One region of the Kitasatospora sp. NPDC127060 genome, then DNA from elsewhere that is predicted to be linked to it. Evidence: riboswitches for the same ligand, from Rfam matches in the RefSeq annotation. Region 1 holds a riboswitch; each other region holds the start of a gene.

Region 1 (10,888 bases):
TTCATGGCGCCGTAGTCGCGGTCGGGCACCACCGTGACGGTGGGCATTCCTGCCCCGGACACTCGCGCTACGACGGACGGCCAGCGGTCATGACTGATCTGTATCGGTCCGAACGGGCCGTCGATCACACGCTGTTGGAGCTTGGGCATGCCTGGGCTACTCCCCCTGAGTACCGGGTAGCACACAGCGGAGCCGCCACGAGGGAGGCTCCGCTGTGTGCTGCTGAAACGACGCTGCTTTAGAAGTCGTCGTCGAAGGAGACCGAGCCCTCGACCGCGACCTGGTACGCCGACACCCGGCGCTCGAAGAAGTTGGTCAGCTCCTGGACGTTCTGGAGCTCCATGAAGCCGAACGGGTTGGTCGACCCGTAGCGGATCGGCATCCCGAGGCGGGCCAGGCGCTGGTCCGCCACGGCCTCCAGGTACTGGCGCATGGAATCGGTGTTCATCCCGGTGAGACCGTCGCCGCAGAGGTCCTGGGCGAACTGGAGCTCGGCCGCGACGGCCTCCTCCAGCATCTCCGTCACCTGCTTGGCCATCTCGTCGTCGAAGAGGTCGGGCTCCTCCTCGCGGACGGTGTCCACGACCGACATGGCGAAGTCCATGTGCATGGACTCGTCGCGGAACACCCAGTTGGTGCCGGTCGCCAGGCCGTGCAGCAGGCCCCGGCTCCGGAACCAGTACACGTAGGCGAACGCGCCGTAGAAGAACAGGCCCTCGACGCACGCCGCGAAGCAGATCAGGTTGAGCAGGAACGCCCGCCGATCCTCCTTCGTCTGCAGCGAGTCGATGTGGTCGACCGCGTTCATGTACTTGAAGCAGAACTGGGCCTTCTGGTGGATGGAGGGGATGTTCTCCACCGCGGCGAAGGCCGCGTTGCGGTCCTCCGGGTCCGGAAGGTAGGTGTCCAGCAGCGTCAGGTAGAACTGGACGTGCACGGCCTCCTCGAACAGCTGACGGCTCAGGTACAGCCGCGCCTCCGGGGAGTTGATGTGCTTGTAGAGGCTCAGCACCACGTTGTTCGCGACGATCGAGTCACCGGTCGCGAAGAACGCCACGAGCCGGCCGATCAGGTGGCGCTCGCCCTCGCTCAGCTTCGCCAGGTCGGCGACGTCCGAGTGCAGGTCCACCTCCTCGACGGTCCAGGTGTTCTTGATCGCGTCGCGGTACCGGTCGTAGAACGACGGGTAGCGCATCGGGCGCAGGGTCAGCTCGAAGCCGGGGTCGAGCAGCATCTTGCGGTCGTCGGCGGTCATTACTGGCAGGCCTCGCAGGACTCGGGGTTCTCCAGGGAGCAGGCCAGCGCGGCCTCTTCCTCGGGGGTGAGCGTGGGGGTGTTGACCGGCACCGGCGCGGCGGCACGGGCGGTGCCGGAGGCGGCCTGGGCGATCCGGGTCGCGGGGCGCGAGCGCAGGTAGTAGGTGGTCTTGAGACCGACCTTCCACGCGTAGGCGTACATCGAGCTGAGCTTGCCGATGGTCGGCGCCGCCATGAACAGGTTCAGCGACTGGCTCTGGTCCAGGTACGGCATGCGGGCCGCGGCCAGGTCGATCAGGGCGCGCTGCGGCAGCTCCCACGCGGTGCGGTACAGCGAGCGGACCTCCTCCGGCAGCCAACCCAGCTCCTGCACCGAGCCGTTGGCGTCGCGCAGGGCGTCGCGGGTCTGCTGGTCCCAGACGCCGAGTTCCTTGAGCTCGCGCACCAGGTACGGGTTGACCTGGAGGAACTCGCCGGACAGCGTCTCGCGCTTGAACAGGTTGGACACCTGCGGCTCGATGCACTCGTACACGCCGGCGATGGACGCGATGGTCGCGGTCGGTGCGATCGCGAGCAGCAGCGAGTTGCGCAGCCCGGTCTCGGCGATGCGGGCGCGCAGCGCCGTCCAGCGGTCGGTCCACTGCGGGGCGGCCGTCGGGAAGTGGTCGATGTGCAGCTCGCCGCGGGCGGCGCGGGTCTCGCCGTACGCCTCGTGGCGGCCCAGCTGCTCGGCCAGGTCGGCGGAGCGCTCGTACGCGGTGAGCATGATGCGCTCGGCGATGAGGGTGGACAGGCGGGCGGCCTCGGCGGAGTCGAAGTCGATCCGCAGCTTGAAGAAGACGTCCTGCAGGCCCATCACGCCGAGGCCGACCGGCCGCCAGCGGGAGTTGGAGGTGCCGGCCTCGGTGGTCGGGTAGAAGTTGATGTCCACCACGCGGTCGAGGAACGTCACGGCGGTGCGGACGGTGGCGTCGAGGCGCTCCCAGTCCATGGCGTTGACCAGGTCGTCGGCGGAGGCGCCGACGGCCACGTGGGCACCGAGGTTGACCGACCCGAGGTTGCAGACGGCGGTCTCGGAGTCGTCCGTGACCTCCAGGATCTCGGTGCACAGGTTGGAGGAGTGCACCGTGCGGCCCGGCAGGGCGGTCTGGTTGGCGGCGCGGTTGGAGGCGTCCTTGAAGGTCATCCAGCCGTTGCCGGTCTGCGCCAGGGTGCGCATCATGCGGGCGTACAGGGTCTGCGCCGGGATGGTGCGGACGGCCTTGCCGGCCAGCTCGGCCTTGCGGTACGCCTCGTCGAACTCGGCGCCCCACAGGTCGACCAGCTCGGGGACGTCGGCCGGGGAGAACAGCGACCAGTCCTGGTTGGCGTTCACGCGGCGCATGAACTCGTCCGGGATCCAGTGCGCCAGGTTCAGGTTGTGGGTGCGGCGCGCCTCCTCGCCGGTGTTGTCGCGGAGCTCCAGGAACTCCTCGATGTCGGCGTGCCAGGTCTCCAGGTAGACGCAGGCCGCGCCCTTGCGGCGGCCGCCCTGGTTGACGGCGGCGACCGAGGAGTCGAGGGTGCGCAGGAACGGCACGATGCCGTTGGACTTGCCGTTGGTGCCGCGGATCAGGCTGCCGCGCGAGCGGATGCGCGAGTACGACAGGCCGATGCCGCCGGCGTGCTTGGAGAGGCGGGCGATCTGCGCGTAGCGGTTGTAGATCGAGTCCAGGTTGTCCAGCGGCGAGTCCAGCAGGTAGCAGCTGGACATCTGCGGGTGCCGGGTGCCGGAGTTGAAGAGCGTCGGCGAGGAGGTCAGGTACTCCAGGCGGCTCATCAGGCCGTACAGCTCGGCGACCTCGCGCACGGACTGCTCGGAGTCGCCGACCGCCAGGCCGCAGGCGACGCGGAGCAGGAAGTGCTGGGGGGTCTCGATCACCTTGCGGGTGATCGGGTGGCGCAGCAGGTAGCGGGACTGCACGGTGCGCAGGCCGAAGTACTCGAAGCGGTCGTCGCCCGCGGTGTCGATCAGCGCGTCGAGGGTGTCGGCGTGCTTGGCGACGAAGGCGGCGGTGGTGTCGCCGATCAGGCCCTCGGCGTGGCCGACGGTGATCGAGGCGGAGAAGGAGACCGAGCCCTGGCCGTTCGCCTCGTCGACGATCTCCAGGGCGAGCAGACGGGCCGCCAGCTTCGAGTACTGGGGGTCCTCGGCGATCATCGACGCGGCGGCGTCCACGGCCAGCCCGCGCAGCTCGGCGAAGTCCGAGCCGGCGTGGCGGCCGCGCAGCGCGGCGGCGGCGACATGGCCGGGGTCGACCTCGGGGAGGTCGGCGCTGCGGTCGGTGAGCAGCCGCAGCAGCGCGCCGCCGGGGTCGGAGACCGTCGGGTCGACAAAGGCGGTACCGGTGCCCTGGGTGGGCAGGGTGACTGAGGCAGCGGTGGTCAAGGCGCTCTCTCCTGGCGGCGATCGGCGGCGTGATCGGGGTCACCCGGGCCGATGTGGGCAGGGGAGCACGGCGCGAACGCAAAAAAGCGTCGCGCGAGGTGTCTCCCCGGCCCGCCCGCGAGGCCCGGAGGGGTCGTTCTGGTGCCGGCGCGGCCTCTGCGGGAGGGCCGTGGCGCACACTGTTCGGCAGGTACTCGGACTCGCGGTACGGCTGCTGGAGCCGCCCGCACACCGCTGCGGGGCAGTCCCGGAATCGCACCGGGTTCCCCTGCATCGACAGCAGAAGCGAGCATACATGTAGTGGTGTCTCCTCGATGCGACACCACATGTAGTGCGGCGTGGCGTGTTGGTGCGATGACCGGCGGTGCCTGGGCGGGCGACGGTTCGTGGCCGTCCGAGGCCCGGAGGCGCGCCGCGGGCACGGCGTGACGGTCCGTCCGGAGCCCCCGGCCGGAGCTCCGGATGGCCCCGCCCGACGCGCCCCGCGTCCTGGTTTCGATACGGAACGGTCACCGGGCCTAGGGGCCGTCATGGGGATGCCCTACGATCTGGGCGCATGAGCGACGGAACTGGCGTACCTGGGCACGGGCCGCAGGGGACGCCTCCCGCCGGGCCGGGGGGCGTACAGAATCAGCAGCCGGTGGTGCCGGGTCCGGTACCGCCGCCGAGCGGCGGCTTCGGCCCGCCGCCGGCTTCCTACGGGCAGGTGGCGCCGCCCGCGCAGCCGTTCTCCCAGCCCGTCCCGCCGGTGCCCCAGCCGGTCCAGCCGCCGGCTCCGCAGCCGCAGTGGCAGCAGCAGCCGCCCCAGCAGCCGGGTCCGCCCCAGCCGGGTCCGCAGCAGGTCCCGCCCCAGCCGGTCCCGCCGCAGCGCGTCGAGCCGGACTGGGAGGCGTTGGCCAACCGCAACGAGGCCGACGGCAAGCGCAAGCGCCGGGTGAAGGTCATCGGCATCGTGGCCGCCGTCGTCCTGGTGGGCGGCGCGGTCGCGGGCGGCGTGCTGCTGCTCGGCAAGAAGGACGACCCGAAGAAGGCCGCCGGCGGTGCGGTCGCCACCGCCTCGAACAAGCCGACCCCCGGCTCGCCGAGCGCGTCCCAGGGCGGTCAGCCGGACGACCCGTCGAAGCCGATCTGGGAGGTCGCCACCGACCCGGCGCCGCAGGACGCGGGGGCGCTGTTCTCCGCGCTGCAGGTGACGATCAACGGCGCGACCTGGAACCGGACCGTGGTCTCGCTGGACCAGCCCTGCTGGGACGGCAACTCCACCACCGGCGGGCTCGGCAAGGTCCTCGGCGACCAGGGCTGCCAGAAGGTGCTCCGGGCGACGTACGTCTCCGGCGACAGCGCGGTGACCGTCGGCGTCGCGGTCTTCGACCACAAGATCCAGGCCGAGACCGCGATGAAGAACTTCACCGGGCAGCTCAAGGGCCTGCCCGCCCCGGGCGCGCCGGCGTTCTGCGCCAACCCCGGCTGCACCGGCGCGCACGGCAGCCTGGGCCGGTACGCCTACTTCACCGTCGAGGGCACGGCCAAGGGCGGCAACACCCCCGACGCCACCGCGACCGCGGCGTCCTCCGGGTTCGCCGAGCACGTGAAGGGTCAGCTGCTCCAGCGGGCCAAGTCGGCGGGCTCCGCCACGCCCGGTTCGCAGGGCACCCCGGGGGCCGCCCCGACCGGCTGATCCGTCGTGACACCCGGCACCGGCGGCCGTTCGCCGGGGCCGGGGGAGTGTGGCAGGCTCTCGTCGGAGTGAGTCGTACGCGTGTTCCGGTTGCGTCCGTGGGGGTCGGTGCCGGCGAGAACCGGAGGAGCGGTCGTGGCCCTGCCCAGAGCCCTGCGCGGCAAGTCGGCCGTCCTGGCCGCGGCCGGCATCGTGGTCGCGGCGGGCAGCCTCGTCCTGCTGGACCGCGACGGCCGGGCCGACATCGCACCGCCCGTGCGGGTGCCGGTGTCGGTCGGCGCCCCCGGCCGGACCCTGCCCCCGGACGTGGGCCGGGACCTGCTGGCCCGGGATCCGCAGGCCTCACCGAACGCCCGCGCCGTCCAGCAGTTCCTGGCGGACCTGGAGGCCCAGGCCCGCACCGGGCACAGCGGCGGCACGGTGATCGGCCAGCACGTCGAGGCGCACAACGAGCGCGACAACCCGGGGTACGGCGATTACCGGGGCACCAAGCAGGTCGGCTACTACTACAAGAAGGCCGCCGACCTCACCGGCCGGCTGCCCGGCTTCATGGAGACCGACCTCGGCCCCGGCTACGGCCAGAACGCCTGGGGCGTCGGCAACCCGCGCTCCTACTCGGCCGGCCGCTGGCCCACCTGCCGGGCCGGCTGGCAGTACACCGACGACGCCGTCGACCTGATGGCCGCCGTCTGGTCCGGCCACCCGCGCGCGGACGACGGCTCCTACGACAGCGCCGGCGTCCAGCAGAACTGCGACGGCAGCACCACCGAACTGCCCGACAACGGCGGCGCCCCGGCCGGGATCGTCGGCATGTCCTTCCACGAGCCCTACCCCGGATCCGACCTCAAGTCCTTCGACCGGGTGCTCTGTTCGAACTCCCCGGCGGCCACCGACCCGGGCTGGTTCGGCCGGGTCGTGGACGCCGCGGGCGACACCCGCGAGTACCGCGCGCTGATCACCGACCTGTCCTACCTGGCCGACCACCTGGAGTACCTGGCCGCCCACGACGTGCCGGTGCTGCTGCGTCCGTACCACGAGATGAACGTCAAGGACTGCGCCAGCCGGTTCTGGTGGGCGGGCCAGAAGCCGGCCGACTACCAGGCGCTGTGGCGGATCACCTACAAGTACCTGGTGGAGACCCGCGGCCTGCACAACCTGCTGTTCGTCTGGACGCCGGTGTCCTGGGACGGTGCCCCGGGCGTGGACCCGTGGGACTACTACCCGGGCGGCCAGTACGTCGACGTGGTCGGGGTGGACGACTACAGCGGCAGCCCGGCGCACCCGATCGGCACCGGCGAGGTGTGGACCAAGCGCTACTACGACGGGCTCGCCGCCTACGACAAGCCGCGGATGCTCGCCGAGTCCTTCGCCGTGCCCGTCAACTCCCGCCAGCCGGACACCCTGCGGCGCACCCCCTGGACGATCTGGACCGTCTGGGGGCAGGCGCTCACCGCCGACAACCTGGCCCCGGACCAGCCCGGCAACTCCAGCGCGGACGTCAACGCCACCTACCACAGCCCCCTGGCGATCACCGGGGGCTCCGGCCGCTCCGGCGGGAGCATCGACTGGAGCGGGCTGCACGTCCGCTGAGCCGTCGGGATCCGCCGTCGGGATCCGTTGAACGGGTTGAATTCCGGCTCCGTTGTGCCGTGTGGCATCCTGTGGCGGCGAAACCGAGGGCGGGGCGAACGGTCGGGAGAAGGCCGAAGGGGCGGGGTGCGGGATGACTCAGGCGCGTCCGATGCGTGGGGCCGGTGGCCTGGCGGTCGGCTGGGGCGTGGTGCTGCTCGGTTGGGCGGCCTACAACTGCTTCGGGCAGGTCGGCTTCGCGACCTACCTCAAGGGCATCTTCTACTACGGCGGGACCTCGGTGGACGCCGAGACCGGAAGCCTCAACTACGGCCTGCTGTACCTGCTCTCCGGCCTCCTGCTGCTGCGCGGGCGCAACTGGGCGCTCGGCGTCGCGGCGGGCGTGGCCCTGGTCGAGGGCTACAACCGGGTGCGCAGCCTGACCGGTGCGCTGCTGGACAAGCCGCAGCGGGAGTGGTTCACCGGGACGACCGAGGGCTGGCTGAAGCTCGCGACCTTCGCACTCGGCGTGGTCGTCACCGCGACGCTGATCGCGCTGCTCGCCCGCTCCTCGTGGCGGGACCGGCCGGAGGCCGCCCCGGCCGGGGCACCCTGGCCGGTCGGGCAGACCGCCCCGACCGCCCCGCAGCCCGCGCCGTACGGCTTGCCGCAGCCCGGGTGGCACCAGCAGCCGCCGGCCCAGCCGGCGTGGCACCAGCAGCCGGCCGCACCTCAGCAGCCGCAGCCGCAGCCGCAGCCCCAGCCCGCCGCGTGGCCGCCGGCCCAGCCCCAGCAGGTGCCGCCGCCGAGTGGGTACGCCCAGCAGCCGCAGCCGCAGCCGCAGCCGCAGCCGCAGCCCCAGGCGGCGCCGGCGTACCAGCCGACGGTGGTCCAGCAGCAGTGGCCCGCGCCCGCGCCCGCGCCCGGCCAGCCGGCCACGGGCCCGGTGGCCCCCGGCCCGGTCGTGCCGCCGCCCGCCGACGCCCCGCCGGTGAACCGCCCGCCGCAGGCCTGACCGCCCACCACCCACCCGCGCCCCGTCCGGGGGCCGGACCGAGACCAGACGAGGAACGAGTTCCGCCATGACAGCGACAGCCCCCGCGCGGACGGTGCTCACCACCTCCCGCGAGGCCGCCCGGCTCGCCGAGCGACAGATGTCGTGGAAGCCCCGGGTGCTGCCGTTCTACATCGCCTTCGCGATCATCTTCACGTTCTCGATCTGGGCGTACGTGCCCAACCCGACCCCGCTCGGCTGGGCGATCACCATCCTGTGGGGCATGCCGGTGTTCGGCGTGCTGATCGGCTTCCAGGGGGTGCTGATGGTCCGCCGAAGGCTGCGGCAGGTGGGCCGGATGACCCCGCCGGCGCCGGCCGAGGACGACTTCCTGATCGTGCTGGTGCCGACCATCGGCCGGCACGACACCTATCCGGCGCTGGAGCGCTCGGTGCTCTCGTACGTCGAGCACCTGCCGCCGTACTTCCCCTGGATGCGGGTGGACATCCTCACCGAGGAGGGCTGCGCCGCCGCCGAGAAGATCGACGACCTGGCCGACCGCCACCCGCTGATCCGGGTGGTGACCGTGCCGAAGGCGTACGAGACGCCCAACGGCACCAAGTTCAAGGCCCGCGCCAACCACTACTCGCACGAGCTGCGGATCGAGGAGGGCGAGGCGCAGGACGACGTCTGGGTGCTGCACATGGACGACGACACCGGCGTCGGGCCGGACACCGCCGCCGCCGTCGCCCAGTTCGTCAACCGGCAGCGCCGGGCCGGGGACGACGCCAAGCACATGGCGCAGGGCATCCTGACGTACCCGCGGGAGAACGCCGTCTCCACCTTCACCTGGCTCGCCGACGCGATCCGCCCGGCCGACGACATCGCCCGCTTCCGCGCGATGACCGGCACCGGCACCCCGATCGCCGGCGTCCACGGCGAGTTGCTGATCGTGCGCTCTTCGGTGGAGGCCACCATCGGCTGGGACTTCGGGCCGAAGACCATCGTCGAGGACGCCCAGATGGCGCTGAACTTCTGCCAGCGCTACCCGGGCCGCAGCGACTGGTTCAACGGGCGCTGCTACGGCGCCTCCCCGGCCGGCGTCCAGGACTTCCTCAAGCAGCGCGAGCGCTGGGCCTGGGGCCTGGTCGCGCTCTGCTTCAACAAGACCATCCCGCTGCGGTACCGGCTGTTCATCGGGATGGGCATGGTCAGCTGGGTGCTCGGCCCGCTGCAGCACGTCGGCCTGGTGCTGCTGGTCGCCTGGTTCACCGGCACCTGGAACACCTCACCGGTCACCCAGTCCGTGGTGCTGCTGTGGGCGATCAACTTCGCCTACGTGATCTGGACCTACTGGGAGGGGCTGCGGCTGAACGTGGTCGCCTCCGCCAACCACCGGCGCAAGTGGTGGGAGCCGATCGTCGTGGTGGCCTGCATCCCGGTGTTCTCCTTCCTGGAGGGCTGGGGCGGGCTGCGCGGGCTGATCAAGTTCCTCAAGCGCGAGGAGAACAAGTTCGTCGTCATCGCCAAGCCGGCCTGATCGGAAGTCACGACCCTTGAAGCGCCCCGCCATCTTCATCCTGCCGACCATCGTCGTCGCCATAACCGTGGCCGTCCCCGTGGTGTGGGGCGACCACCCGATCCGGTTCGACCACCAGCGCCCCACCACCGTCCACCTCGCCGCCCCCACCGAGCAGGGCCGGGTCTGGGGCTTCGGCAAGGACGCGCCGCCGGTCGCGGACACCGGCCCCAAGGTGGCCCGCCCGTGGACCAAGGGGAGCCCCGAGTGGGGCGTGCAGGTGTACTGGCTGGACGACCCGGCGGACCCGGACAACTTCGTCCAGGGCAAGGTCGACCGCATCGTCAAGTACGTGGTCGGCCTGAACGCCAACTCCCTGTCGGTGACCTTCCCGTACTACACCACCGGAACCAAGTCGAACGCCGTCGCCGCCCGGCCGACCTCGCCCACCCCGGAGCGGCTCGCCATGCTGCTGGACGCCGCGCACCGGGCCGGTCTGCGCACCACCGTGCGTCCGATCATGGACGAGGAGGTGTTCGACTACCTCAACACCCTCAAGTGGCGCGGCAACATCGCCCCGACCGACCGGGACGCCTGGTTCGCCAGCTACGCCGCCTTCCTGGAGCCGTACCTGAAGGCCGCCCAGGAGCACAACGCGGCCGAGTTCACCATCGGTACGGAGTTCAACTCGCTGGAGGGCGACGCGCACTGGCCGGGGCTGATCGAGCAGGCGCGGAAGACCTTCCACGGCGAGCTGGCGTACGACGCGAACTTCGACAACTGGTCCCAGGCGCCGATCGCGGTGCCGGCCGACGTCACGGGTGTGGACGCCTACCCGCCGGCCAAGAACGCCGACGACGACGCCCCGATCGCCGAGCTGGAGGCCAGCTGGAACGCGTGGCTCGACAAGCGCGGCAAGGGCGCGCAGCCGGCCACCAAGCTCACCGAGGTGGGCATTCCGGCGCAGAAGGGCGCGTACAAGACACCAGGTGAGTACTACAAGAAGACCGAGGTGAACGAGGCCGTCCAGGCCGCCTGGTTCACCGCGGTCTGCCAGGTGGCCCAGCAGCGCAAGCTGAGCGGGGTGTACTTCTGGTCGCTGTACTTCGGTATCGACCCGACCCTGCCGATCACCCCGGACACCCCGCGGATGGACTACGCGGGGCGCGCGGGCTCGGAGAAGGCGATCCGCGACTGCTTCTCGCAGACCTACGAAGTCCCGCCCGCGTAGGGCCGGTTCGGCGGAGCCTGCCGGGCGCACGGCGCACGGCGCCGGACCGCCCCCAGGGCCGGTTACTGCCGGGCCGGCGGTTCGCCGGCGGTCGCCCTGGTGGTCGGGGTGCGGGACGGCTTGCCGGTGGTCGGCCGGGTGGTGGGCTTGCCGGTGGTCGGCGTCGGCGTGGGGGAGGCCGTGGGGGTCGGCGTGGGCGTCGGGGTCGGCGTG
Region 2 (9,347 bases), on a different contig from region 1:
ACCGCACCCTCGTTGGTGGCGACCAGGGCCTCGAAGCCCTCCAGCAGGTAGTCGGCGGCGTCACCGACGACGGCCGGCTCGATGGTCAGCTGGTCGTAGGTGTCCATGTCCATGAACACGAAGTTCTCGCCGTCCTTGTACGAGAACTGCATGCCACGCTTGTCGACGTTGGCGGTCTCGACCTTGGTGCCGGCGTTGAAGGTCTTGTCGACGACCTTGCCCGTCAGGACCTCCTTGAGCTTCGTACGCACGAAGGCCGGGCCCTTGCCGGGCTTGACGTGCTGGAACTCGACGACGGACCAGAGCTTGCCGCCCTCCAGCTTGAGGACCATGCCGTTCTTGAGATCGTTCGTGGAAGCCACGGGCGCACTTACTCCTGGATATAGCTGTCAAGGAACCAAGGGTTCGCGTCCTGCCGCCGACGGCCTTCGGGGCCGCCGTCACAGGGCGAGGAGCTCCTTGGTGGTGATGGTGAGCAGCTCGGGCCCGCCCTCCTCGAGGGGGCGCACGACGAGCGTGTCCTCGATCCGGACCCCGCCCTTGCCCGGGAGGTGGACTCCTGGGCCGACGGTGACCGGCACGCGGCTGTCCAGTTTACCCATGTCCGACGGACCGAGGCGCGGCGCCTCCCGGATCTCCAGCCCGATGCCGTGGCCCACGGGGTGCGGCGAGGCCTCGGCGTGCCCGGCCGCCTCCAGGACCTGCCGAGCGACCCGGTCGGGTACGCACTGCTCCACCCCCGGACCGAGCGCCTCCCGGCCCGCCCGCTGGGCCCGGAAGACCAGCCGGTGCAGCTCGACCTGCCAGGGCGCGGGGGCGGCCCCGATCACGAAGGTCCGGGCGGTCGAGACCCCGTAGCCGCGGTACTGGGCCCCCATCACCACGGTGAGGAAGTCGCCCTCCTCCACCCGGCGGTCGGTCGGCTGGTGGGCGGGCTGGCCGGAGTGGCTGCCGGTGCCGACCGACACCGGGAAGGCGGCCCGGTCGGCGCCGTGGTCGATCATCCGGCGCTCCAGCTCCATCGCCAGGTGCCGTTCGGTCCGGCCGACCAGGATCGACTCCAGCAGCTCACCGAGCGCCTGGTCGGCGATCTCGGCGGCGATCCGCAGATCCGCGATCTCGTGCTCGTCCTTCACCACCCGCAGCCGCTCCACCAGCTGGCCGAGGTCGGCCAGCCGGGCCCCCTCCAGCAGGCCCGCCACCGCCCGGTGCCGGGTGACGGTCAGGTCGTGCTCCTCCACCGCCAGCCCCCGCACCCCCAGCCGGCCGGCCGTGGCCGCGGCGGCCAGCGCGGTGTCCGCCCCGGCCGGCACCAGCACCTGGGTGACGTCGGGGGTGATCAGGTGCTCCCCCGAGTCGTCCGGCGGCAGGTCGTCCGGCAGCGTCAGCAGCGCCCGGTCCCGGGTCAGCAGCAGGGTCGCCCCGCAGGGCGCGCAGCCCGTCAGATACCGCACGTTCGCCGCCCGGGTGATCAGGGCCGCCTCGGCCCCGGCCGCACCGCAGTGCTCCCGCACCCGCTCCCGCCGCCCCGCGTACGCATCCGCCATGCGTCGAGCCTACGAACCCCCAGCCCGAACCGCCCGCCGAGCGCCCCCGACGGATGCCCCGGCACTCCACTGCGCCCCGCGCGCCCCGGCGCCCCTGGCGTCCGGGAATGGGCAGGGCGGAGGTCACGTTGAAACAGATGAAAATGACTTCCATTTCGATGTAAGGTACCGACCCAGCCCCCGAACCCCGCACCACCAGACCCCAGGAGGACGCCCGATGGCCCGCAGCGAACTGCGCCCGGTGATCAAGCTCCGCTCCACCGCCGGCACCGGCTACACGTACGTGACCCGCAAGAACCGCCGCAACGACCCGGACCGGATGGTCCTGCGCAAGTACGACCCGGCCGTGGGCCGGCACGTCGACTTCCGCGAAGAGCGCTGACCGCACGAACCCCCGGAGGAGCCCAGCCATGAAGCCCGGAATCCACCCCGCCTACCGCCCGGTCGTCTTCCGCGACAAGGTCGGCGGCCTCGCCTTCCTCACCCGCTCGACCGCCACCGGTGACCGCACCGTCGAGTGGGCGGACGGCAACACCTACCCGGTGATCGACGTCGAGATCTCCTCGGCGAGCCACCCCTTCTACACCGGCCAGTCCCGGGTGCTGGACACCGCGGGCCGGGTCGAGCAGTTCCGCCGCCGCTACGGCGACCGGCACTGACCACAACGCCGGAACGGCGCCTCCCCTGGTCGGGGAGGCGCCGTTCCGGCGTGCGCGGGCAGGGGCTCAGCGCGGCGGCCTGGCCACCGGGCCCTAGGACTGCCGCTCGGGCGTCCAGCGCTTCTCGACGCCGGCCAGCTTCCAGTAGCCGATGGCGATCGCCCACACCACCACGAACAGCCCCGCGATCGCGTAGCCGACGTTGTCCAGCGAGACGTCCGCGATGAACCCGGTCACCGGATCCGTCAGGTCGAGCTTCTCGTGCAGCACGCCGACCAGCTCGATGGTGCCGATGATGAAGGCCACCGCGATCGACAGCCCGGTGATGGTCAGGTTGTAGTACACCTTGCGCACCGGGTTGGAGAAGGCCCACTGGTACGCGAAGTTCATGAACGTCCCGTCCAGGGTGTCGAACAGGCTCATCCCGGCCGCGAACAGCAGGGGCAGGCAGACGATCGCGTACCAGGGCAGTCCGGCCGCCGCGCCCGAACCGGCCATCACCATCAGGGTGACCTCGGTCGCGGTGTCGAAGCCCAGGCCCAGCACCATGCCGACCGGGAACATCTGCCCGGGCCGGGTGATCGAACGGGTCGCCCGGTTCAGGATCCGGGCCATGAAGCCTCGCGAGTCGAGGTGCTCCTCCAGCTCCGCCTCGTCGTACTTCCCGGCCCGCATCGAGCGGAACACCTTGAGGATGCCCACCAGCGCCGCCAGGTTGAGCGCCCCGATCAGGTAGAGGAAGGCGCCGGAGGCCGTGGTGCCGACCAGCCCGAGCCACTTGTGGGTGGCCGAGTCGTGGTCCATCAGGGTGTTCGCCAGCTGGGCGCCGCCCGCCACCAGGGCGGCCATCACCACCACCATCGAGGAGTGCCCGAGGGCGAACCAGAAGCCCACCGAGACCGGCCGCTTGCCGTCCGCCATCAGCTTGCGGGTGGTGTTGTCGATCACCGCGATGTGGTCGGCGTCGAAGGCGTGCCGCATGCCCAGGGTGTACGCGGTGATGCCCAGGCCGACCCCGAACACCTGGGTGCCGACCTGGTAGCCGTGGGGCGCGACCAGGAAGACCAGCGTCCCGAAGGCGGCCACGTGCATGGCGAGGATCACCCCCATCAGCCCGGCGGTCCGGAGGGTGTCCTCGCGCTTCCATCGGAAGGTGGGCAGCACGGAGGGGGGCGCCGCATCGGCGGGAGGGGCAGTTTCGGGCAGGGTCATCTCGGGATCACGCTCCAGCACCTCGTGGAATGACTTCGTGAGATGCCGTGGCCGGTCTCCTGGCTTACGGGGCTTCCGGACCCGCCTTCCCAGGCGCACGAGGCGCCCAGTGGCATGTGGGTCCGGACAACTGTCCCCCGATCACAGTGGCGAGGGCCGCTCCGGACTGGGACCTGTTGAGGGTCCGTCACCGGTCTTCCCGAGCACCACGGCGGGGAACACCGTAGGGGTAGCACCACACCCCCGCAAGGCTGCGCACCTGTGCAGGTGTCCAGGATCACAGGTGGTGAGCTGCCAGAATGTCCGCATGCATCTCGTACCGGCCGACCGCGCGGGCCACCGCACCATCGACGGACACCGGGTCTGCGAGGCCATCGCCGCCATCGGGGACACCGCCCACGTCCGGTCCTGGGCCGAGCGGTTCTCCCTGCTCTCCGACCCCGGACGGCTCGCCCTGCTGCTCGCCCTCCACCGGGCCGGCCCGCTCGCCGTGAGCGACCTGGCGGTCGCCACCGGCATGCGCGACCCGGCCGTCTCCCAGGCCCTGCGCCTGCTCCGCACCGCGGGCGTGGTCACCGGCGACAAGGACGGACGCGTGGTGCGCTACCAGCTCGTGGACGACGCCATGCGCCCCCTCCTCGACGAGTGCGCCGCCGCCGAGCACGACGAGCCGACGGCGGCGGCGGGCTGACGACCCGACCGACCTCCGACAAACCACGCCGAGACGCGGCCGGATGAGTACGATCACGATGTGCCGTCCCACCCCCACGTCTGGCCCGCCGACCGCTGGAACACCCGCCCGGTCAAGGCCCGCGTGCTGGCGGTCGCCCGCACCCTCACCTCAGCGACCCGCGTCCTGGACGTCCTCGCTCTGCTGAACCCGGACGGCATCGAGCGGTACTTCACCGTCAACCCCGGCTCCGCGTTCGCCGACCGCGCCTTGGACGAGTACCTCCACGGCCTGCCCGGCTACACCGTGCTCGACTGGGAGGACGCCGTCCGGCGCCGCTTCGACCTCGCCGTCGCCTGCGCCGTCCACGCCTCCATGCACCGCCTGGACGCCCGCCTGGTCGTCCTCCCGCACGGCGCCGGCTACAACCGCCTGGTCACCGAGTCCACCGGCGACACCGTCACCGCCGCCGGCCTCTCCCGCAACGAACTCACCCACCGCGGCCGGGTGTTCGTCGACGTCCTCGGCCTCTCCCACCCCGAACAGCTGGACCGGCTGCGGACCTCCTGCCCCGAGGCCCTGGACGTCGCCCGGGTCGTCGGCGACCCGTGCTTCGACCGGATCCTGCGCAGCGAACGCTCCCGCGACGGCTACCGCGCCGCGCTCGGCGCCGTCGACGGCCGTCGGCTCGTCGTCGTCAACTCCACCTGGAGCGAACACTCGTTATTCGGCCGCCACCCCGACCTCCCCCAGCGTCTGGTCCGCCGGCTGCCCGCCGACGAGTACACCGTGGCCGTCGTGCTGCACCCCAACATCTGGAGCCGGCACGACCCCGAGGCCCTGCTCGACGACGCTCGCCGGATGGGCCTGCGCCTCATCCCGCCCCACCAGGGCTGGCAGGCCGCACTCGTCGCCGCCGACTGCCTGATCGGCGACCACGGCTCGGTCTCCGTCTACGGCGCCGCCCTGGCGCGCCGCACCCTGCTCGTCGCCACCGGAGCCGCCGAACTCGACCCGCACTCCCCCAGCTACGCCTTCGGCCAGGCCGCGCCCGCACTCGACCCCGACGGCGACCTCGCCGCCCAGCTCGAACACGCCCTGACCACCGACCCGGCCGGCCTCACCTACCTCACCGACCGCTCCCTCGCCCACCGCGGCACCTCCGCCCGGATCCTGCGCCCCCTGCTCTACTCGTTCCTCGACGGCCTCGACGAACCCCCCGGCGAACCGGCCCTGCCGCCCTACCCCCGGCCCGTCTCCCAGCCCGGAAGCACCGACCGGCCCACCGCGTACGACGTCGAGGGCAAGAGCGAGGGGACGGAGGTCAGCCTGCGGCGCTACCCCTTCCGCCCCGACGACCACACCCCGCGCGGCTTCCACGCCCTCACCGACGACCACCCCGGCGACGCCCTGCGCTACACCGCCGAAGTCCTCGCCCGCACCGAGCCGTACGCGGAACTCCCGGCCACCCACTGGCTCGCCGGCACCGCCGCCGAACTCCCCGGCCTCGCCGTCGCGGTGGCCGCCCTCGGCCCGGCCCGCCACGTCCTCCGGCTGCGCACCGGGCTGCTGCTGGAGGCCCGCGCCGAACCGGCATTCGCGGACCCCGACCCCGTCCTCGACCCGCTTCTGCTCGGCTCCGCCGTGGCCTGCTGGCTCGCCGACGGCGGCGACCCGGGTGCCCTGCCCGAGCACGGCCTCACCATCCGCACCGGCGAGCACCGCACCCGGGTGGCCTTCACCACCGGGCCCTAGGAGCCCGGGGACCGCCAGGACCACTGGGGCCGCTAGGGCCGCCAGGAGGCCAGTTCCCGCAGCCGCGCCCGGCTGTGCTCGGCCAGCTCCGGGTCGTCCAGCTCCTCGGCGAGCGCGACCAGCAGGACGTGGGCCTGGGCCTCCTTGGGGTACGCCTTCCGCTCCCGGGCCCGGCGCACGCAGTCGCCGGCGTGCTCGACCGCCAAGTCCAGCTGCCCGAGCGCCCGGTGGGCCCCGGCCCGGACCAGCGGCAGCTTCATCAGCATGTCGTCGTCCCCGGTGTCCACCGCCAGCTCGGTGGCCCGGGCCAGCACCGCCAGCGCCTCCTCCGGCCGCCCGTCGGCGATCAGCGCCTGCGCCAGGTTGTAGCTCTGCACGATCTCGCCGTGGGCGTCGCCCCGGTTCTCGGCCAAGGCCAGCGTGAACCGTTCCACCGCCTCGCCCGGACGGCCGTCGGCCAGGCACAGCAGGCCGTCCGTCTCGTGCAGCACGCCCACCACCCGGCGCTCGGCCACCAGCGGCAGCTGCTCCGCGGCGAGCGCCAACTGCTCGGCGGCCGGCCCGTACTCCCCGCGCTCGTAGTGGGCGCGGGCGAGCTGGTTGCGCATCCGGACCACCGCGTCCGGCTGGTTGTCCCACTGCGCCGATTCCACGCCCAGCCGGTGGGTGGCGATCCAGTCCTGGTAGAGCTTGCGGCCGTGGTAGAGCGGCCACAGCGACTCGCAGAGCCGCCACACCTCGCCGTGCCACCGCTGTTCGGCCGCCGCCTCCACCACCGCGCGTAGATTGGCCCGTTCGGCGTGCAGCCACTCCAGGGCCGCCGCCCCGGAGCCGAAGCCGGGCAGGCCCGCTCCGCCGGGCTCCTGCAGCCGCAGCCGCCGCCCCATCGCCCGGTCGGCCAGCGAGGAGCGGCCCCGGTAGTACGCCACCACCCGGGCCAGCAGGTCCACCCGGCCGGGGAGTTCGCGCGTCCGGCCGTAGGCGTGCAGCCGCACCACGTCATGGGCGCGGAAGCGGTCCTCGGCATCGGCGTCGAGCACCTCGTCCACCAGGTGTACGGCGCGCAGCTCGGCCAGCGCCTTCGCGGGGCTCTCGACGCCCGCCGCGCGGGCCAGTTCGGCCGAGACGAAGGGGCCGGGGTGCACCCCGATCAGCCGGTACAGCGCCCGCCCCTGCGGCGACAGCCGCTCGTACACCGCGTCGTAGGTCGGGCCGAGGCCGTTCTCCTCGTCCTCCAGCACGGCCAACCTGCCCTCCCGGTCGCGCAGTTCGGCCACCACCCGGCCGACCGCCAGGTGTTCCCGGTCCAGCAGCTGGCTCCCGACCGCGTTCAGGGTGAGCGGCAGCCCGCCGCACTCCTCGACCAGCTCCGCCAACTCCGCGTCGGTGCCCCGCCCGACCCCCAGCCACCTGCGCACCAGCTCGGCGCCGGCGGCCGCGCTCAGCGGCCCGAGCTGCCGCACCTCGGCACCGTCCGTCCGCAGCGCGGGCAACCGGCGCCGGCTCGCGACCACCACCAGCCCGCTGGACGGGAGCAGCGCCCGGACCTCGGCGGCGTGCTCGACGTTGTCCAGGAAGAACAGGCAGCGGCGCTCGGCGGTGACCGTACGGAACTCGGTGAACCGCTCGGCCTCCGCCGCCGGGGGTTCGCTGCCGAGCGCCCGCAGGAAGCCGGCCAGCAGCTCCGGCAGGTCCACCCCGCTCTGGTGCCGGTAGGCCAGCAGGTCCGCGTAGAGGTCCCCGTCCGGGAAGCGCGCCCGGTGCTCCTCGGTGAACTTGGCGATCAGCTCGGTCTTCCCGACCCCGCCGAGTCCGGTGAACACCACGATCCCGAGCCCGCCGGCCTCGACCCGGCCCAACGCCTCGACCAGCGCGGCGAGTTCCGGCTCGCGATTGACGAAAGGGCCGTGCGGCGAGCGGACCTGACGGGGCCTGGGCACCGGATCCGACTGGTGGAGGTGCAACGACCCGATGTCGCCGCCCACCTGGACCACGTGCCCGCCCACCGTGGCGCCTGACACGGTGTTCGTCACCTCGCGCCGATCCATCCGCCTGCTCCCTCCGGCCGGTCGGGCCCAGCCTACGGGCTGGGCACCCGCCCGGCGGGCGGATCGGCCGCTCAGGCCGCCTGACAGGTGGGGCACCAGAACAGGTTGCGGGCCGCGTGCTCCTCCGTCCGCACCTCCGTGCCGCAGACCAGGCAGGGCATCGCGGCGCGGCGGTAGACGTACACCTCGCCGCCGTGGTCGTCCACCCGGGGCGGGCGGCCCATCGCCTCGGGGGTGTGCTCGGGGCGGACGGTGTCGATCCGGCCGGCCGCGACGCCCTCGCGCATCAGGGCGACCAGGTCGGCCCAGATCGCGTCCCACTCGCGGCGGGTGAGGTCGCGGCCGGCCCGGTGCGGGTCGATGTGGTGGCGGAACAGCACCTCGGCGCGGTACACGTTGCCGACCCCGGCCAGCACCTTCTGGTCCATCAGCAGCGCGGCGACGGTCGTGCGGCTGCCCGATATCCGGCGCCAGGCGGCCTCCGGGTCGGCGTCGGCGCGCAGCGGGTCGGGGCCGAGCCGGGCCGCGACGGCGGCCTTCTCGGCCTCGGTGATCAGCTTGCAGGTGTTGGGACCGCGCAGGTCGGCGTAGCCGTCGTCGTTGGCCAGCCGCAGCCGGACCAGGCCGACGGGCTCGGGCTCGGGACCGGTGCCGAAGGTGAAGCCGCCGTAGAGACCGAGGTGGACGTGCACCCAGGCACCCTCCTCGAAGCCGAGGAAGAGGTGCTTGCCGGTGGCCTCCGCGCCGGTGAGCAGCTGCCCGTCGATCGCCTTGGCCTCGTCGGCGAAGCGGCCCTGCGGGCTGGAGACCCGCACCGGGCGACCGCCGAAGGCCGTACGGTTCTGGCCGGCGAGGCGGTGGATGATGTGGCCTTCCGGCACGGGCTTCAGCTCCCCGGGTGGTTCTGGCGGGACCGCTCCATCATCGCAGCCGCCACCGACACCCCGGTTCAGCGGACCGGCATGCCCATCAGCCGGGCCAGGATGACGCGGTCCAGCTCGGCGGCCGTGCCGGCGACGTCCAGGTACGAGTTGTCGATGATCGGCAGCCCGGAGTTGTACCAGCCGGCCATCCGCCCGTGGATGCGCGCCACCTCCTCGTCGCCGAGCCGCCGGGTGCCGCCGCGGCGGGCGTTGCGGCGCAGCACCGAGTCCAGGCTGGGCAGCAGGACGACCGGGATCATGCCGGGGCCGATGTGGCGCTTCCAGCCGCCGAGGCCGATCGCCGGGCGGTCCGGGAAGACGGCGTCGTCGATGATGCAGGAGATGCCGTTGGCCAGGTAGTTGCGGCAGGCGAAGCCGCAGGTGCGGCGGGCCAGCCGGTACTGGGCCTCGGAGGCGTTGTTCCAGCCGGCCTGCGGGTTGGCGAAGCCGGACTGCACCCACTCGCGGACGTCGTCCAGGCTGATGTGGGCGGTCGGGGTGGTCCGGCGCTCGGCCCAGTACCGGGCGACGGT
Region 3 (10,888 bases), on a different contig from region 1:
AGCCGGAAACCGGGTACGCCGAAGCGGACCCGGGGTCGGGGCGGGGGCGCTGCCGTCGGGTGGCGCCCTCGGATGAGGGTTTTTTATGGGGTCTTGTCTTGTCCGCGTTGTGCTGCCGGGCCGAGCGTAGGTCGGACAAAGGCATCGCACCTATGCCTTTTCGTCCTCGTCACGCACCGTTCACCGCCGTGCTGTCGCGTCGACTGGGGCCCGGTGTCGGAAGCACCGAGCTCCGGCGGCGGCAACGGCGCTGAGACACGCGCACCCGCAGGAGTGAACGCAGACCCGTAGGGGATCCGGCGCCCCGGATACGGAGCCACGTGATGACTTCCGGTCCTGAGCACCCCGAGCCTGTCGGGGCTCGTCGGTCTGGTTCGAGCGTTCGGGGGTCACCCGGTACCGAATTCTGACACACCCGCCGCCGGGCCCGGCAGGGCGGGATGGCAGGATCGCATGTCCGCCATCCCGCGTACACCGGCGCGACACCGCGGTGACCGCGGTTCCGCCCTCAGGAGCATCCCTCATGCCTCACCTCCGCCCCGCCCGCCGTCGGTCCGTCGCCGCAGCCGCACTGGCCGCCGCCGGTTCCCTGTTCCTCACCGGTTGCGGCGGTGGCGGGCAGGCCGCCGCGGGCGACCCGGTCAAGGACATCCGCGGCAAACTGCCCAAGGCCCAGCGCTCGGCCGGCGTGCTGCGCATCGGCATGGACGTCAACTACGCGCCGGTGGAGTTCCGCGGCCCGGACGGCAAGCCGGCCGGCCTGGACCCGGAGCTCGCCGCCGCCCTCGGCCGGATCCTCGACGTACGGGTCGAGTTCGTGGAGACCCCGTTCGACAAGCTGATACCGAACCTCCAGGGCAAGCAGTTCGACGTGGCGATGTCCGCGCTCAGCGACGTCCGCCAGCGCCGCGAGGGCCTGGACGCCGACGGCAAGCAGGTCAACCCGGGCGTGGACTTCGTGGACTACTTCATCGCCGGCACCTCGATCGTCGTCCCGAAGGGCAACCCGAAGGGGATCCGGACCCTCGACGACCTGTGCGGCCGCACGATCGCCTTCCAGCAGGGCACCACCCAGGACGGCGTCGCCACCCGGCAGGTCGCCGTCTGCGCCCGCACCGGCAAGCAGCTGACGGTGCACCGCCTCGACACCGACGCCAAGGCGCTGGCCGAGGTGTCCGCCGGCACCGCCGCGGCCGGGCTGAACGACTTCCCGGTGGCCGCCTACGCGGCGAAGACCATGGACGGCGGGGGCCGCTTCGAGGTGACCGGCGCCCAGTCCACCTCCAACCCGTACGGGATCGCGGTGCGCAAGGAGGACAGCGAGCTGCGCGACGCCCTGTCCAAGGCGGTGGACCAGCTGATCCGCAGCGGCGAGTACGACAAGATCCTCGGCAAGTGGAACGTGAGCGCGGGCGCGGCGCAGAACGCGGTGGTCAACGGCGGGATCTGAGCCCGCGGGCCGACGGGAGCACGGCCGGGGCACGGCAGGGGCACGGCAGCGAGAGCGGCGGGGCAGCGGCGGGGCTTCCCGAGGGAGCACAGGCGGATCTGCATACTTATACACAGCGTGACAGGGGCACGCGATCCGTCCGAATAGCGGACAGCATGAGCCCTCGTTATCCGATTTTGATCTGGATGAGGGCCATCTGACCGTCATCAGATGGCAGGATTCCCCCCATCTCGGATCGAGTCGGCCACTGGGTCGAGGCGGTTCAGGTCGACGTCCACCTCGGCGGAGGGTGGCGGAAGCAGTACCCGCACCACCCCGGGCGGCCCCCTGCGCCCGGGCAACTGCACCACCCGGCAATGCACGTACGACGACGTACAGCGACATGTCCACCCGTACGGCTTCGTACGGCCAGCTGCCCCGGTGCGCCGCTCCCGCGGCGCGCTCCGCCCGATTTCTCTCCCCAGGAGGAGATCCCCCTCATGACCGTCCGTACCCAGCGCACCCGCCTCTTCGCGGCCGGCGTGGCTGCCGTCTCGGTGTCCCTCGTCCTGACCGGCTGCGGCAGCAGCAAGTCGTCCTCCGGCTCCACCGGCGTCAACGCGAGCGCGTCGGTCCCCGCCGTGACCGCCGACGCGTCGCTGGCCGCGCTCGTTCCGGCCGACGTCAAGGCCGCCGGCAAGATCGTGGTCGCCACCGACGCCTCCTACGCGCCCAACGAGTTCAAGGACGACAAGGGCGCCATCGTCGGCATGGACGTGGACCTGGCCAATGCGATCGCCAAGAAGCTCGGCCTGACCGCCGACATCCAGAACGCCACCTTCGACGCGATCATCCCCGGCATCACGGGGAACAAGTACGCGATGAGCATGAGCTCCTTCACCGACACCAAGGAGCGCGAGGCGTCGGTCGACATGGTCACCTACTTCAGCGCCGGTACGGGTGCCGCGGTCAAGAAGGGCAACCCCGACAAGATCGACCCCAAGGACCTCTGCGGCAAGAAGGTCGCCGTCCAGACCGGCACCACGCAGGCCAAGGACATCACCGACACGATCAACCCCGCCTGCACCAAGGCCGGCAAGCCGACCATCCCGAACGACGGCGACAAGTTCGACCTGCAGACCGACGTCACCCAGGCCCTCGTCTCCGGCCGTGACCAGGTCATGCTGGCCGACTCCCCGGTCGTCGACTACGCGATCAAGCAGACCAACGGCCAGCTGGAGAAGGTCGGCGACGTGACCGACACCGCCCCCTACGGCGCGGTCCTGCCGAAGGGCTCGCCGCTCTCCAAGGCCGTCCAGGGCGCCGTCCAGTCGCTGATGGCGGACGGCACCTACAAGAGCATCCTGGAGAAGTGGGGCGTGCAGGCGGGCGCGATCGACAAGTCCGTCATCAACGGCGCCACCAGCTGATCCCGCTGTCTGAACACAACCCCTGAGGCCACACAGTGAAATCTTCCGACCAGGGGTCGGCGCACCCGGGACGGCCCGAAACCCTCAAGGCCGTCCCGGTCCGTCACCCCGGACGCTGGGTCGGGGCAGCAGTCGTCGCGCTCCTCGCGGCCATGCTGATCCACGCCCTCACCACGAATCCCCAGTTCCAGTGGGACGTCGTCGGCACCTACATCTTCGACTCCTCGATCCTGCACGGCCTCGGCGTCACGCTCGAACTGACCTTCCTCTCCATGCTGATCGGCGTCTCGGGCGGCGTGATCCTCGCGATCATGCGCCTGTCGCCGAACCCGGTGCTCTCCAGCACCGCCTGGTTCTACATCTGGGTCTTCCGCGGCACACCGGTGCTGGTCCAGCTGCTGTTCTGGAACTTCCTGGGCACCCTCTGGGCCAACATCTCGATCGGCATCCCGTTCGGCCCCGCCTTCTGGTCCCAGCCGACCAACGAGGCGATCCCGCTGTTCGTCGCCGCCCTGCTGGGTCTCGGCCTCAACGAGGCCGCGTACATGGCGGAGATCGTCCGCGGCGGCATCCAGTCCGTGCCGCTCGGCCAGACCGAAGCCGCGCACGCGCTGGGCATGAGCCAGTTCAACACCATGCGGCGGATCATCCTGCCGCAGGCCATGCGCGTGATCATCCCGCCGACCGGCAACGAGACCATCTCGATGCTGAAGACCACCTCGCTGGTCTCGTCGATCGCCCTGGAGGAGCTGCTCCGGGCCGGGCAGAACATCTACTCGCGCACGTTCCAGACCATTCCGCTGCTGATCGTCGTCAGCATCTGGTACCTGCTGATGACCTCGATCCTCACCGTGGTCCAGTACTACATCGAGCGCCACTACGCCCGCGGCGCCAACCGGGTGCTGCCGCCCACGCCGCTGCAGCGGCTGCGCCGCCTGTTCGCCGGCCAGCCCGTCCCGCCGGCCAAGGACGACGTGGTGCCCGGCCTCGAAGGAGGTGGCCACGTATGACCGATCTGACGAAGCCGCAGCCGAAGGACGCCGCAGTCGCCCCGATGGTCGAGGCCCAGGGAGTGCGCAAGTCCTTCGGCCTGGTGGAGGTGCTCAAGGGCATCGACCTGGAGGTCAAGAAGGGCGAGGTGTTCGTCCTGGTCGGTCCCTCCGGGTCCGGCAAGTCGACCTTCCTGCGGTGCATCAACCACCTGGAGAAGATCAACGGCGGCCTCCTCTCGGTGGACGGCGAACTCGTCGGCTACCAGATGAAGGCCGGCCGGCTGCACGAGCTGAAGGACCGCGAGGTCGCGGCGAAGCGCCGGGACATCGGCATGGTGTTCCAGCACTTCAACCTGTTCCCGCACATGACCGCCATAGAGAACGTCATCGAGGCGCCGGTCCAGGTCAAGGGCGAGAGCCGGGCCGACGCCCGCGAGCGCGGGATGGCCCTGCTGGAGCGGGTCGGCCTGGCCGACAAGGCGAAGAACTACCCCTCGCAGCTGTCCGGCGGCCAGCAGCAGCGCGTGGCGATCGCCCGCGCGCTGGCCATGAAGCCCAAGCTGATGCTCTTCGACGAGCCCACCTCGGCGCTCGACCCGGAGCTGGTCGGCGACGTCCTGGACGTCATGCGCGGCCTGGCCGAGGAGGGCATGACGATGGTGGTCGTCACCCACGAGATGGGCTTCGCCCGCGAGGTCGGCGACGCGCTGGTATTCATGGACGGCGGCGTGGTGGTCGAGTCCGGCAACCCCCGCGAGGTGCTCACCAACCCCCAGCACGAGCGCACCAGGGCCTTCCTCTCCAAGGTCCTCTGAGCCCGTACGCCCGGCGCCCGGCAGGCAGCTTCCTGCCGGGCGCCGCCGTTTTTCCCAGCCGGGTAATAGGCTGGAAGCAATCAGCCCGTTACCGACACCTCTGGAAGGACCGCCGTGGAGCTCGCCTCGTACGCCGACCTCGCCGTTCGGCTGGTGAACACCGAGGAACCCGAGCGCGGCACCGACGCGCTGACCTCGGTGGACGCGGTGCGCGCCCTGTTCTCCGACTCCTCCCGCGCCGCCGCGCTGGCCGACGAGTCCGACGTGCCCCGGCTGCGGGCGGTGCGGACCAGGCTGCGCGGGGTGTTCGAGGCGGCCGCCGAGGGGGACGAGATCCGGGGCGTCGACCTGCTGAACAGCCTGCTGATGGAGTACCCCGTCAGCCCGCTGGTCTCCGGGCACGACTACCTGGACGACGCCGGCCGGCCGCGCTGGCACCTGCACCTGGCGGACAACTCACCGACCGCCACCGCCCACTTCAGCGCCGTCGCCTGCATGGGCCTGGCCGTCCACCTCACCGAGCTGGGCGCCGACCGGCTCGGCATCTGCCAGGCCGCGCCCTGCCGCAACGCCTACCTGGACACCTCGACCAACCGCTCCCGCCGCTACTGCTCCGACCGCTGCGCGACCCGCGCCAACGTCGCCGCGTACCGGGCCCGCAAGCGCCAGGAGGCCGAGGCGGCGCTGCACTCGGGCGGCTAGGGGCCTCGGCGGATCCTGCCGGGCGCGCGACGCCGGGCAGACCCTAGAGCTCCTCGACGAAGACCCCGAGCCGGCGGGCCAGGCCCGGCACCCGGGCCAGCCGGGGGCCGAGCAGCAGGCGCTCCAGCCCGCGGCCCGGCGCCAGCCAGGCCGGGCTCGGGCGCAGCCGCAGCAGCACCCGGCCGAGCACCAGTTCGTCCGGGACGGGGCCGTAACTGCGGCTGTCGCTGTCCACCGGGCGGTTGTCGGACAGCACCCACCAGCCCTCCGGGCGGCGCTCCGCGGCCCGCTTGACCACCAGCAGGTCCTGCTGGAAGGGGTGCCGGAACAGCACCACCGCGCCGGGCCGGATCGGCGCGCCGTAGCGGACGAGCAGCTGGTCGCCCTCGCGCAGGGTCGGCACCATCGACGGGCCCGCCACGTCGACCAGCCCGAACGGCACCGCGCCGCCCCCCGCACCGCCCTTCGGCTCCGTGCTCCGCGCCACGACTCCTCCTCCCGGATCCGCCCGGTCCGACCGCCCCAGTCTGCCGTACGGGCCGTCATCCGTTTGATGTCCGGATTACCCCGGTTCCGGGTCGGCCTTTTGCCCTAGGCCCACCGCCCGATCGCGAAACCCCGGGAGCGGAAGGGTAATCTCGGGCGCGGGAAGACGATCTAAGGAAGGACTCCCATGTTCTCTCGTCTGTTTGCACCTCGTGCCACGGCTCACGCCCACTGCGACCTGCCCTGCGGCGTGTACGACCCGGCGCAGGCCAAGCTGGAGGCCGAGTCGGTCAAGGCCACCCAGGAGAAGTACCAGGCCAACGAGGACCCGCACTTCCGCGCCCGCGCCATCATCATCAAGGAGCAGCGCGCCGAGGCCGTCAAGCACCACATCTCGGTGCTGTGGAGCGACTACTTCAAGGCCCCGCACTTCGAGAAGTACCCGCAGCTGCACCAGCTGATCAACGACACCCTGAAGGCCGCCTCGGCCGCCAAGGCGTCCACGGACCCGGCCACCGGCCAGGCCCTGCTGGACCTGATCGCCGAGGTCGACAAGATCTTCTGGGAGACCAAGCAGGCCTGAGCCTGACGCGTCGCCAGCCGGCCGCCCCCGTCCGCACCGTCGGACGGGGGCGGCCGTGCGTTCACGTGCGACCCACCACCGGTAAGGGTTGCCTGCCCTGAGTGGCTGTTATGCTGCCAGGGCGTCCGAGGGGGAAGTCCGGTGAGAATCCGGCGCTGACCCGCAACGGTGAGCACGGTCCGTATCCGTACGGCCGCGCCAGCCCGATCGCCCTCGGTCGCTGGACTCCCGACGACTCGCCGCGGACTGCGAGGGGACGGCGCCCGGGCACGCCCCCGGCCGGCGCCCGCCCCGGCACGCCCTGCGGCCCGAGGCAAGGCGCGACCGCACGTGAGTGATCCCGTTCGCCGAATACCGACCCTCCCGCTCGCCGCCGGCCTCGGCGTCGCCCTGCTGCTCTCCCTGGTCTGCGGGGTCGCCCTCGGCGCCTCCGGCATCGAACTCCCCCACGTGCTGCGACTGTTGGCCGCCGGACTGACGGCCGGCCGGCTGGACGCCGACGAGGCGGCGGCGTACGCGATCGTCTGGGAGCTCCGGCTGCCGCGCACCCTGCTGGCCGCCGTGGTCGGCGGCGGACTGGCCGCCACCGGGGTCGCCGTCCAGGCGCTGGTGCGCAACGCCCTCGCCGACCCCTTCGTGCTCGGCATCTCCTCCGGCGCGGCCGTCGGCGCCAACGCCGTCCTGCTGCTCGGCGCCTTCGCCTCGCTCGGGGTGTGGGCGATCTCCGTCTCCGCGTTCGGCTCCGCGCTGGTCGCCATGGTGCTGGTCTACCTCACCGCCCGCACCGCGTACGGGCTCACCCCGCTGCGGCTGGTGCTCACCGGCACCGCGCTCTCCTACGGCTTCTCCGCCCTGACCACCCTGATGGTCTTCTCCGCCGACCACGCCGAGGCCGCCCGGGACGCCATGATGTGGCTGCTCGGCAGCCTCGGCGGCGCCACCTGGGGTTCGGTGCCGATCGCCGCCTGCACCGTCCTGGCCGGGCTCGCCCACCTGGCCTGCGCCGCCGGGCGGTTGGACGCGCTCGCGATGGGCGACGAGACCTCCGCCTCGCTCGGCGTGGACCCGGACCGGCTGCGCCGGGAGCTGTTCGTGGTGACCGCCGCCGTCACCGGCACCGTGGTCGCGGTCAGCGGGGCGATCGGCTTCGTCGGGCTGCTGATGCCGCACCTGGCCCGGATGCTGGTCGGCGCCGGGCACCGCCGGGTGCTGGTGATCGCGCCGCTCGCCGGAGCTCTGCTGCTGGTCTGGGTGGACATCGCCTCGCGCACCCTGCTGGCGCCCGCCGAACTGCCGGTCGGGGTGTTCACCGCGGTGCTCGGGGTGCCCGCCTTCCTGCTGATGATGCGTCGGCGCGGCCAGGCCTTCGGGGGTGCCCGATGAGCGGCGCCCAGGATCTCGCCGTCGACGGCGTCTCGGTGGAGCTGGCCGGTGCCCGGCTGGTCCACGAGGTGAGCCTGACGGCCGCCGCCGGCCAGGTGGTCGGGCTGATCGGCCCGAACGGCAGCGGCAAGTCGACCCTGCTGCGCTGCGTCTACCGGGTGCTGCGGCCGGCCGGCGGGGCCGTCCGGCTGGGCGGCGAGGACCTGCACGCCCTCACCGCCCGCGAGGCGGCCCGCCGGGTGGCCGCGCTGACCCAGGAGCACCCCGCCGAGTTCGACTTCACGGTGGCCGAGGTGGTCGCCATGGGCCGGCTGCCGCACCGACGCGGCCCGGGCGGCCCGACCGGGTCGGACCGGGAGCGCTGCGCGGCCGCGCTGCGGAAGGTCCGGGCCGACCACCTCGCCGAGCGCGGCTTCCTGAGCCTGTCCGGGGGCGAGAAGCAGCGGGTGCTGATCGCCCGCGCCCTCGTCCAGGAGCCGCGGCTGCTGGTGCTGGACGAGCCCACCAACCACCTGGACATCGCCCACCAGTTGGAGGTGCTGGCGATCGCCCGCGAGGCCGGGCCGACGGTGCTCACCGCGCTGCACGACCTCAACCTGGCCGCAGGCCACTGTGACCGGCTGTACGTGCTGGCGGCCGGCCGGATCGTCGCCTCCGGCGAGCCCCACGAGGTGCTCCGACCGGCGCTGCTGGCCGAGGTGTTCGGCGTCCGGGCCACCCCGGTCCGGCACCCGGGGACCGGCGCCCTCCAGCTGCTGTTCGACCGTCTCTCCTGATCCCCCCGAGGAACTCCGATGCGCACCAAGGCCGTTGCCGCCACCGCCCTGCTCACCCTCGGACTGACCGCCTGCGGCGCCGAGATCGCCCCGGGCCGGGCCGCCTCCGCCTCCGCCCACTACCCGGTGACCGTGGAGAACTGCGGCGAGAAGCTCACCTTCGCGCAGAAGCCCGCCCGGGTGGTGACCAACGACGTCAACATCACCGAACTGATGCTCTCCCTCGGCCTCGCCGACCGGATGGCCGGCTACGTGATGCCCGACGACAAGGGCCGGGTCGACCAGGTGCCGTGGAAGGACGGCTACCAGCAGACCACCTGGCTCTCCAGGAAGGTGCTCACCAAGGAGATCGCCCTGGACGCCAGGGCCGACCTGGTGTTCGCGGGCTGGCACTACGGCTTCGACGAGGGCAGCAGGGTCACCCCCCAGGCCTTCAGGGCTCTCGGCGTGGGGTCCTACGTGCTCAGCGAGTCCTGCCGCAGCGGCAAGGGCTCCGAGCGCGGGGTGATGGACCCGCTGGACGCGCTCTACACCGACCTGGCCAACCTCGGCGAGATCTTCGACGTCAAGGACCGCGCCGACAAGCTGATCGCCGAGTCCAGGGCCACCGTCGCCGCCGTGGCGGCCGTGGCGGCCGCCGAGCGCCGCCCGTCCGTCTTCCTGTACGACAGCGGGCAGGACAAGCCGTACACCGCGGGGAGGTTCGCCGCCGCGAACGAGATCATCGCGAAGGCCGGCGGGACCAACATCATGGCCGACGTGGCCGACACCTGGGTCACCGCCGGCTGGGAGAGCGTGGTGCGGCGCGACCCCGAGGTGATCGTGATCAACGACTACGGGACCCCGGGCGCCGAGGAGAAGCGCGCGTTCCTCACGTCCTTCCCGCCGCTGGCCGGGGTCTCCGCGGTCAAGAACGACCGGATCTTCGTCATGGACTACGTCGACCTGGTCGAGAGTCCGCGCAACCCGGCCGCGATCAGCACCCTCGCCGGCTTCCTGCGCACCGTCCCGGCCCGCTGACCGGCCCCTCGACGACCGCCCTCCGGTCGAGTCCGCCGGGCGTACGCTCGAAGGTGCGAACCGACGCAACCCCGACCCGAACCGACGGAACCCGACCGGAGGAGCGAGGACCATGACCGCCATGGCGGCCCCCACCGCCTTCGACGCCCGCGCGCTGCGCGAGGGCATCGAACGCCGTGACGCCGAGACCCTGCTGGCGCTCTACGCCGAGGACGCCGAGCTGCGCGTGGTCGACCGCACGACCCAGCCCAGCCACCCCCTGGTGATGCACGGGCGGGACGAGATCGGCGCGATGCTCAGCGACATCTACGGCCGCGAGATGACCCACAAGCTGGAACAGGTGGTCGTCCAGGGCGACCAGGTCGCGTTCCTGGAGTCCTGCCGCTACCCCGACGGCGTGCGGGTGCTGATGGCCTCGATGGCCGGTCTGCGGGACGGCCGGATCGTCGACCAGACCTCCGTCCAGGCCTGGGACGAGACGGGGCCCGAGCAGTAGGCTCGCGGCATGATCCGCACCGCCGTCGTCACCGACGTTCCCGTCATCCTGGCCATGATCCGCGAACTGGCGGAGTACGAGAAGGCCCCGCAGGAGGCGGTGGCCACCGAGGAGCAGCTGCGCGAGGCGCTGTTCGGCACCGACCCGGCGCTGTTCGGCCTGATCGCGGAGGACGAGACCACCGGCGAGCCGGTCGGCTTCGCGGTCTGGTTCCTCAACTTCTCGACCTGGCGCGGCACCCACGGGATCTACCTGGAGGACCTGTACGTGCGCCCGGCGGCCCGCGGCGGCGGCCACGGCAAGGCGCTGCTGCTGGAGCTGGCCCGGATCGCCGTGGAGCGCGGCTACGCGCGGGTGGAGTGGTCGGTGCTCGACTGGAACCAGCCCTCGATCGACTTCTACAAGTCGCTGGGCGCGGTGCCGATGGACGGCTGGACGGTCCACCGGCTCACCGGCGAGGCACTGCTGGCCGCCGGAAGCCGTTGAACGGACGCACGGAGTACGGGGAAAGCCCCTGCCACCCTGCGTCGCAATGCCTTACCATGAGTAACTCCCGCACCGGGTGCGGAGGACACCCCCTCGGGGGTACCGAGCAAGTACAGTGCGTCACCCAGGAGGCAAGGGTGTCCCAGATCGACAGCGATCTCGGCGTTCAGGACTTCGTGGAGGTCCGGCTGCCCGCGGCGGGGGCCTACCTCTCCGTGCTGCGAACAGCGACGGCCGGGCTCGCCGCCCGGCTGGACTTCACCCTCGACGAGATCGAGGACCTGCGGATC

The links. A riboswitch is a leader RNA that binds a small molecule or an ion and turns the genes downstream of it on or off. The one in region 1 is predicted to bind cobalamin.
Region 2: another riboswitch for cobalamin. It lies ahead of ACFWIS_RS39715 (HoxN/HupN/NixA family nickel/cobalt transporter); the one in region 1 lies ahead of ACFWIS_RS23945 (ribonucleoside-diphosphate reductase subunit alpha).
Region 3: another riboswitch for cobalamin. It lies ahead of ACFWIS_RS03105 (FecCD family ABC transporter permease); the one in region 1 lies ahead of ACFWIS_RS23945 (ribonucleoside-diphosphate reductase subunit alpha).

What each region holds. Positions count from the first base shown of each region.
Region 1 is NZ_JBHXEG010000046.1:21,032-31,919, reverse strand. It holds gene ACFWIS_RS23955 (hypothetical protein) at 1-47, opposite strand, end outside; gene ACFWIS_RS23950 (ribonucleotide-diphosphate reductase subunit beta) at 239-1,255, opposite strand; gene ACFWIS_RS23945 (ribonucleoside-diphosphate reductase subunit alpha) at 1,255-3,660, opposite strand; cobalamin riboswitch at 3,852-3,984, opposite strand; gene ACFWIS_RS23940 (hypothetical protein) at 4,328-5,362, shown strand; gene ACFWIS_RS23935 (glycoside hydrolase family 26 protein) at 5,498-6,952, shown strand; gene ACFWIS_RS23930 (hypothetical protein) at 7,086-7,946, shown strand; gene ACFWIS_RS23925 (glycosyltransferase family 2 protein) at 8,014-9,465, shown strand; gene ACFWIS_RS23920 (glycoside hydrolase family 113) at 9,482-10,675, shown strand; gene ACFWIS_RS23915 (acyltransferase family protein) at 10,738-10,888, opposite strand, start outside.
Region 2 is NZ_JBHXEG010000147.1:584-9,930, reverse strand. It holds gene efp (elongation factor P) at 1-362, opposite strand, end outside; gene ACFWIS_RS39730 (M24 family metallopeptidase) at 441-1,547, opposite strand; gene rpmG (50S ribosomal protein L33) at 1,765-1,929, shown strand; gene ACFWIS_RS39720 (type B 50S ribosomal protein L31) at 1,958-2,206, shown strand; gene ACFWIS_RS39715 (HoxN/HupN/NixA family nickel/cobalt transporter) at 2,300-3,418, opposite strand; cobalamin riboswitch at 3,450-3,644, opposite strand; gene ACFWIS_RS39710 (ArsR/SmtB family transcription factor) at 3,726-4,109, shown strand; gene ACFWIS_RS39705 (hypothetical protein) at 4,170-5,843, shown strand; gene ACFWIS_RS39700 (AAA family ATPase) at 5,876-7,876, opposite strand; gene ACFWIS_RS39695 (Fpg/Nei family DNA glycosylase) at 7,963-8,772, opposite strand; gene ACFWIS_RS39690 (AAA family ATPase) at 8,841-9,347, opposite strand, start outside.
Region 3 is NZ_JBHXEG010000003.1:1,449-12,336, reverse strand. It holds gene ACFWIS_RS03140 (ABC transporter substrate-binding protein) at 524-1,450, shown strand; gene ACFWIS_RS03135 (ABC transporter substrate-binding protein) at 1,930-2,859, shown strand; gene ACFWIS_RS03130 (amino acid ABC transporter permease) at 3,012-3,869, shown strand; gene ACFWIS_RS03125 (amino acid ABC transporter ATP-binding protein) at 3,914-4,666, shown strand; gene ACFWIS_RS03120 (CGNR zinc finger domain-containing protein) at 4,781-5,368, shown strand; gene sodX (nickel-type superoxide dismutase maturation protease) at 5,412-5,855, opposite strand; gene sodN (superoxide dismutase, Ni) at 6,042-6,437, shown strand; cobalamin riboswitch at 6,526-6,671, shown strand; gene ACFWIS_RS03105 (FecCD family ABC transporter permease) at 6,768-7,820, shown strand; gene ACFWIS_RS03100 (ABC transporter ATP-binding protein) at 7,817-8,596, shown strand; gene ACFWIS_RS03095 (ABC transporter substrate-binding protein) at 8,615-9,616, shown strand; gene ACFWIS_RS03090 (nuclear transport factor 2 family protein) at 9,729-10,112, shown strand; gene ACFWIS_RS03085 (GNAT family N-acetyltransferase) at 10,122-10,598, shown strand; gene ACFWIS_RS03080 (anti-sigma regulatory factor) at 10,736-10,888, shown strand, end outside.